DNA from 2 places in the Shewanella sp. 10N.286.52.E4 genome. Region 1 is predicted to be linked to the other one. Evidence: predicted binding sites of a transcription regulator. Region 1 holds the regulator's gene; the other holds the start of a gene.
What was found. Region 1 encodes FliA, which starts transcription of late flagellar genes. Its sites were predicted from a motif close to CTAAAGNTNNNNNNNNNNNNGCCGATA; they were not measured.

Region 1 (3,417 bases):
CACCAGAACTCAAAAGCTTAAGCTTTTCAAGTAAAGCGGGATCAGCATCATCTTGCGGCTGGCCTTGCTGAGTTTGCTCAAACATACTATTGATAGCATCAACAGCTTGGAGAATGATATCCATTAACTCTGCGTTTACTTGACGCTTACCGGTTCTCAGTAAATCAAAGGTATTCTCTGCTTCATGACAAACGTCGACCATAGGGCCCAAGCTTAAAAAACCTGCACCACCCTTTACTGTGTGGAAACCTCTAAAAATAGCATTAAGTAAATCAGCATCATCAGGATTATTTTCAAGAGCGACGAGTTGCTCTTGTAGAAGCTCTAAAATTTCACCAGCTTCAATCAAAAAGTCCTGGAGTATCTCTTCATCAACATCAAAAGACATTAAATTTGACTCCTAATTAGAAACCCAGACTTGATAGCAGATCATCAACTTCATCTTGGCCTGTTACCACGTCTTCACGGGTTTCAGCATTCAAGATGGGACCTTCTGCTTCAATTTTATTGTCATCAACGACCCGTGTTGAGTCTGCTGCGCTTTCGCCAAAAATAGTGAGCATGGAGACTAAATTGCTCTCAACTTCTCTGACTAAATCAATAACACGACGGATCATTTGGCCAGTTAGATCTTGGAAATCTTGCGCCATCAAAATTTGATTGAGCAATTCCTTTAATCTACCTGAGTCATGCTCGCTATGAGACATGATATGTTGAACCTCATGACACAGAGATTTAAATTCGCTTAACGCGATGTCTCTACGCATCAATTTGTCCCACATGGGTGTGACCGATTGAATGTTATTAATTATTGTATCGGCCAAAGGTAAACATTCTTCAACTGCATCCATAGTTTTATTTGCAGCTTGCTCTGTCATATCGATAACAAAGTTTAATCTTTCTTTTGCGTCAGGTATTTCAGTATTGGCAAGTTCGGCTAAACGGGTATCAATTTGGAACTCATTTAATGAACTATGAAGTTGACGTGTCAACTTTCCGACTTCATCAAATAAATCCCGCTGAAGAGGCGCTGATAAGTCACGAATGACTTCATCAGCTTGTTCTTGTTGGCCATCTTCGAGCAGTTTTACGAGTTGCTTTGCTTGTTCAAGGTCGATCAGCCCTGATATTGCTGCCTGCATAACTTATCCTTAGCTTATGCTAAACGTTCAAATATTTTATCGAGTTTTTCTTTTAACGTTGCAGCAGTAAACGGTTTTACTACGTAACCATTCACACCCGCTTGCGCTGCAGCAATAATCTGTTCGCGTTTTGCTTCTGCAGTTACCATTAACACGGGTAAATGCTTGAGTGAATCATCAGCACGAATCGCCTTAAGCAAGTCAATACCTTGCATGCCTGGCATATTCCAGTCAGTTACAACAAAATCAAATTCGCTTTTTTGTAACATTGGTAAGGCGGTTGAGCCATCATCTGCTTCTTGGGTATTGTTGAATCCCAAGTCTCGCAACAAGTTCTTGATGATACGTCTCATTGTTGAAAAGTCATCAACAATAAGAATCTTCATATTCTTGTCCAAGGTTTCCTCCGGTGAGCTCATACACTGTGCTCTATATTAATAATTATACCTGTGTCCAATGCTTGAGTTTGCCTTTAAGACGCAGCATTGCCTGACTTAATATCTGGCTAACACGCGACTCGCTGACCTCAAGAATGGCACCGATTTCTTTTAAATTTAATGCTTCGTCATAATATAGCGACAAAACTAACGCATCTCTTTCGGGTAATGTTGTAATTGCTTCAGATAGTGCTGATTTAAATTGCATTTCAGCAAGTGACTCAAAGCTCTCATCAGGAGTAGACTCTGCTGTTACAATCACATCTTCAGATACACCAAGATCTTCAATCCCGATGATCTTCCCCACTGAAACATCATTTAGAATATGATGATACTCTTCAAGAGTCATCTCTAATTTTTCAGCAATTTCAATATCTTTTGCATCACGGCCGAGCTCTTGTCCTAATTCATCAATAACCTGGGCAACACGACGTTGGTTACGATGTACAGAACGAGGAACCCAATCACCTCGGCGGATTTCATCAATCATTGAACCACGAATTCGGATGCCAGCAAAGGTTTCAAATTTAGCCCCTTTACTGCCATCAAACTTCGATGATGCTTCCAATAACCCCATCATCCCTGCTTGTAATAAGTCATCCAATTGCACTGATGCTGGCAGCCTTGCCAACATATGATGAGCAATTCTTTTTACCAACGGAGCATACTGTTCAACAATTGAAGTTTTATTATCAAACTGAGTATACGCAGCGGCTTTATTCACTCGTTGAATCCTCTTGTTGATCTTTACGTTGAACTAATCGTTCGACAAAGAACTCAAGATGGCCGCCTGGCTGTTGAGGAACAGGCCAGCTCATAATTTTATTCGCTAAACCATGATAAGCAATCGCTGCAGGTGACTTAGGAAAAGCTTCGACAACCAATTTTTGTTTACGAACTGATTTTCTTAAATTTTCGTCAAATGGAACCGTAGCAACTAATTCTAAAGCGACATCCAAGAATCTATCCGTCACTTTACTGAGTTTGGCAAATAATTCCATGCCTTCGCGCAAACTTCTGACCATATTCGCCACAATTTTAAAACGAAAGACGCCATGTTCACGACTTAGGATTTTAATTAAGGCGTAGGCATCGGTTATTGATGTCGGTTCATCACAAACAACAATCAACACATCTTGTGAGGCACGGGAGAAACTCAGCACCATATCCGAGATACCGGCAGCGGTATCGACAATTAAGATATCGAATTGAGTTTTCATTTCACTGAAGGCGCGAATTAAGCCGACATGCTGAGCTTGTGTAAGCTCGACCATGGCTTGAGTCCCTGAAGTGGCAGGCACAATGCCAATACCTTTAGGGCCACGGACAATAATATCGTCCAACTCTGCTTCGCCAGAAAGTACATGGGATAAATTGCGTTCTGCTCGAATACCTAGCATCACATCAACATTTGCTAAGCCTAAATCGGCATCGAGTACTAACACTCGTTTACCTTTTTCAGCGAGCGCAACAGCGGTATTAATAGACACACTGGTTTTACCCACGCCGCCTTTGCCGCCACTAACTGCAATTACTTTTACTTTATCGTTATTTGGTTGATTCATCATACGTAAACCACTTGCTTGATCTCTGGTCATATTGTTACTCGAATGCATAGGCCATGTCATTTGACCACGCAGTGTCATGTGACGTTTGAGGTTTGGTGTCGTTTAATGCTGCTAACGCTTGTTTTGCGAGCATAAGCGTATCAGCAACTTGCATATCTTCTGGAACACGTTGACCATCTGTTATATAGCTTAATGGTAACCCATTTTGAATCAATACACTTAATGCGCCAGCAATCGAAACCGATTCATCTAATTTGGTCAAAATCACCC
Region 2 (3,417 bases), on a different contig from region 1:
GCGGTTTTTTTATGCAAACTAATCAGTCATTAAATACGCTATTTGAGTAAGCGAGACTATTTAAGTGAACCAGACGTATTAAACTTTTCTAACAATGCATCATACTGCGCTGTTGAGCCGATATTGTTATCAATCCATTGTGCATTGTAATAAGTATCAAGATAACGTTCACCTGAATCACATAAAAGCGTCACTAGCGAACCCGTTTGGCCTGCTTGTTTCATTGCGCAGGCAAGTTCCAGCACACCGTATAAATTAGTTCCTGTAGAGGGACCGACTTTTCTTCCAATCAACTTGGCAAGCCAATTCATGGTTGCAAGAGAAGCAGCGTCTGGGATTTTTTTCATGTCATCTACAACACCTGCAATAAATGAAGGCTCAACTCTTGGTCGACCAATACCCTCAATTTTACTGCCATTTTCACAGGTGATTAATTGATCGCCTTGATGATAGTAGTCGTAAAAGACCGAGTTTTCTGGGTCAACAACACATAACTTGGTCGATAATTGCTGATAGTTCAAATAACGGCCTATGGTAGCGGATGTGCCACCAGTGCCTGGACTCATCACAATCCATTCAGGTATTGGATAGGGCTCTTTTTGCATTTGATTAAATATAGAATCAGCGATGTTGTTATTACCACGCCAATCGGTCGCACGTTCAGCATAAGTAAATTGATCCATATAGTGACCATTTAATTCCTCTGCTAAACGTTGCGATTCTGCATATATTTTACTGCTATGATCAACAAAGTGGCATTGGCCGCCATAAAATTCGATTTGCTCAATTTTGGTTTTTGCGGTCGATGAAGGCATGACGGCAATAAAAGGTAGACCTAATAAACGTGAAAAATATGCTTCTGATACGGCAGTGCTGCCTGATGATGACTCAATGATACTGGTGTGTTCGTTTACCCAACCGTTGGATATGGCATATAAGAACAATGAACGAGCTAATCGGTGTTTGAGACTGCCAGTTGGGTGAGTGCTTTCATCTTTAAGGTAAATATCGATGCCATCAAGTTGCGGAAGGTCTAATTTGATTAAGTGCGTGTCAGCGCTTCTCTGAAAGTCCGCTTCGATTTTGGCGATTGCCTGTTTAACCCATTGTTTAGACATAATGGAACCTTTAAAAGAAAAGAGATCAATATCATAGTCTTATTTATATTTTGCTTAAAGGATGTTTTAGCCGATGAAAGGTAAAAATCATTAATTTACAGTTAGGTAATAGAAGGCGTTCTGATTAATGTGAGCAAGATCAAAAAATATCAGTTTAAAAACGAGACAAACTTAATCAAGAAATAAAGAATAAAATGAGATTTCATTTTAAAGCATAAGAAGTGGTGGAGGGAGAAGGATTCGAACCTTCGAAGGCTGAGCCGTCAGATTTACAGTCTGATCCCTTTGGCCACTCGGGAACCCCTCCACATTTTCTTACTTGTCTTACTTTTTATGCAAAATTGTTGGCCACAACAATTTATTTTTAATAATAACCATACCGATAAATGGTGGAGGGAGAAGGATTCGAACCTTCGAAGGCTGAGCCGTCAGATTTACAGTCTGATCCCTTTGGCCACTCGGGAACCCCTCCACGAAACGGTATATTTATCATTGGTGCAAATGGTGGAGGGAGAAGGATTCGAACCTTCGAAGGCTGAGCCGTCAGATTTACAGTCTGATCCCTTTGGCCACTCGGGAACCCCTCCTCAATTGCGGCGAGAATAATAGTCACGAATTAAATATAAGTAAAGCCAAAATCGAAAATAACTCTCAAGTATTTGTTCAAGTGGTCGATAAAATAACAATCGCAGTAATTAATGATGTTTTTATATGCAAATTGAGTTTCCTTTAGTCAATGAACTACAACTGGGCAATCGTTTAAATGATGCGATTGAACATGATCGTCGTGGTGAATTTGGCCTTCTTTTATCTATGTTGTCTGTTGATGCTCGTGACATGTCACAATTTCAACTTGATAAAGAACTCAATGTCGATGAAAAACTATACAAAACTTTTCAGTTACCTCAAGCTCAACAACTCGTATGTGATTTATCACAACAGCAAGCTATAGATCACGCCACTGATTTTCAACGCGGCGGGGTATCGCAATTTCATTTACAACAAGCTTTAAAACCCGAAGCATTAGTGACTCGCGGGCAATATGAGGATGAAATGCAAATCGTTTTGGCTAATTGCGATGAGCTTACTAAATTAAAACACCAACAATCAGTTCCAGAAATTACAGAAATAAATCAAATTCATTTCTTAGATCAATTAGCCACTCAGCGTAAAATAAGTGAGACTTTAGCAAACCAGCTTTATGCAGTTGCTTGATTTTTAAACTGTAATGATTGTTGTTGTCACATTTGTTGAATATTATGTTCTGCTAATTGTGTGAACTAGCTAGATAATAAATGACAGTTTTTACGTTATGCTGACGCTTTATAGCAGTGAAAGGCGATTAATATGATTAAAACGATTACTAAGCAAGACGTTCAAGTTAGTGATAGCTGTAATGATTGTGGTTCATTTGTTGATATCGGTACTGTGATCGATGAACAAGATACGCAGTTGATTTTGCAAGTTGAAGGCGAAACAGCCTTAGCGGATGCTCAGGCGATTATTGAAAAAGCAGAAACACGATTTGACTCTGTTAACACTCGTTTTGATGAAACCGACAATCACATAACGGTGTTTATTGAGTTTGAATTTACAGCTGAAAAAATGATTTTTCAGTTAGAAAACAGTCTGTAAAAGCGAAAACTCTTGGTTACAATCTAAATTTAAGGGTTACATCTTGCAATTTTATGTCGTAAGTGTAACCTTCGTAACACTAATACTTTTGGGATAGACCTTTTGTTTATTCCTATATACAGGTTTTTTTCTGTATAACACTTATGGGTATGATAATTACCCTGATTTTAAATGGATAAAGACCTCCTAAGAATGAGGTCAACCCGATTGCTATGCTGTCTTTTTGGGAATAATAATGAAGCAAACTGAGCAACACTTATTAGAGTTAATTGTAAACTCTGTGGCTAAAGAAAAGGGGGACTTCACCGGAACCTCTGAATTAGTCTGTAAATTGCTGTTGAAGCATTTTAATGCCACTTGTGTGTCTGTTATTTCTCTACGAAATAAAGCACTTGAGCAAAAAGTTGTTGCCTGCCTTTCCCCAGTAGTCGCTATTAGTGATGCGATTAAGCAATTACGTCATGATAATTTTGCCTCTGAATCATATTTTGAAGAAATCCGCCGTTATAGACACATTGCTAGTAGCATTTCAGCAACTGATAAGCGTTTAAGCTGTTTTTCTGACTATTATAAACAAACTGGAATTGAATCTAATCTTGATGTGGCCATCCGAATAAATGGCCATATCGAAGGTCTACTTTGTATTGAGTTTGATCACCAAGTT

Region 2: the regulator FliA is predicted to act here: its motif matches at 1,769-1,795, upstream of AB4153_RS02650 (VC2046/SO_2500 family protein).

What each region holds. Positions count from the first base shown of each region.
Region 1 is NZ_JBFRJJ010000028.1:82,620-86,036, forward strand. Features, by position in the region: gene AB4153_RS16455 (chemotaxis protein CheW) at 1-388, opposite strand, end outside; gene AB4153_RS16460 (protein phosphatase CheZ) at 405-1,142, opposite strand; gene cheY (chemotaxis response regulator CheY) at 1,157-1,540, opposite strand; gene AB4153_RS16470 (RNA polymerase sigma factor FliA) at 1,584-2,303, opposite strand; gene AB4153_RS16475 (MinD/ParA family protein) at 2,296-3,177, opposite strand; gene flhF (flagellar biosynthesis protein FlhF) at 3,182-3,417, opposite strand, start outside.
Region 2 is NZ_JBFRJJ010000005.1:61,751-65,167, forward strand. Features, by position in the region: gene AB4153_RS02630 (PLP-dependent cysteine synthase family protein) at 57-1,118, opposite strand; tRNA gene AB4153_RS02635 (tRNA-Tyr) at 1,341-1,425, opposite strand; tRNA gene AB4153_RS02640 (tRNA-Tyr) at 1,506-1,590, opposite strand; tRNA gene AB4153_RS02645 (tRNA-Tyr) at 1,621-1,705, opposite strand; gene AB4153_RS02650 (VC2046/SO_2500 family protein) at 1,830-2,333, shown strand; gene AB4153_RS02655 (DUF406 family protein) at 2,466-2,753, shown strand; gene AB4153_RS02660 (EAL domain-containing protein) at 2,986-3,417, shown strand, end outside.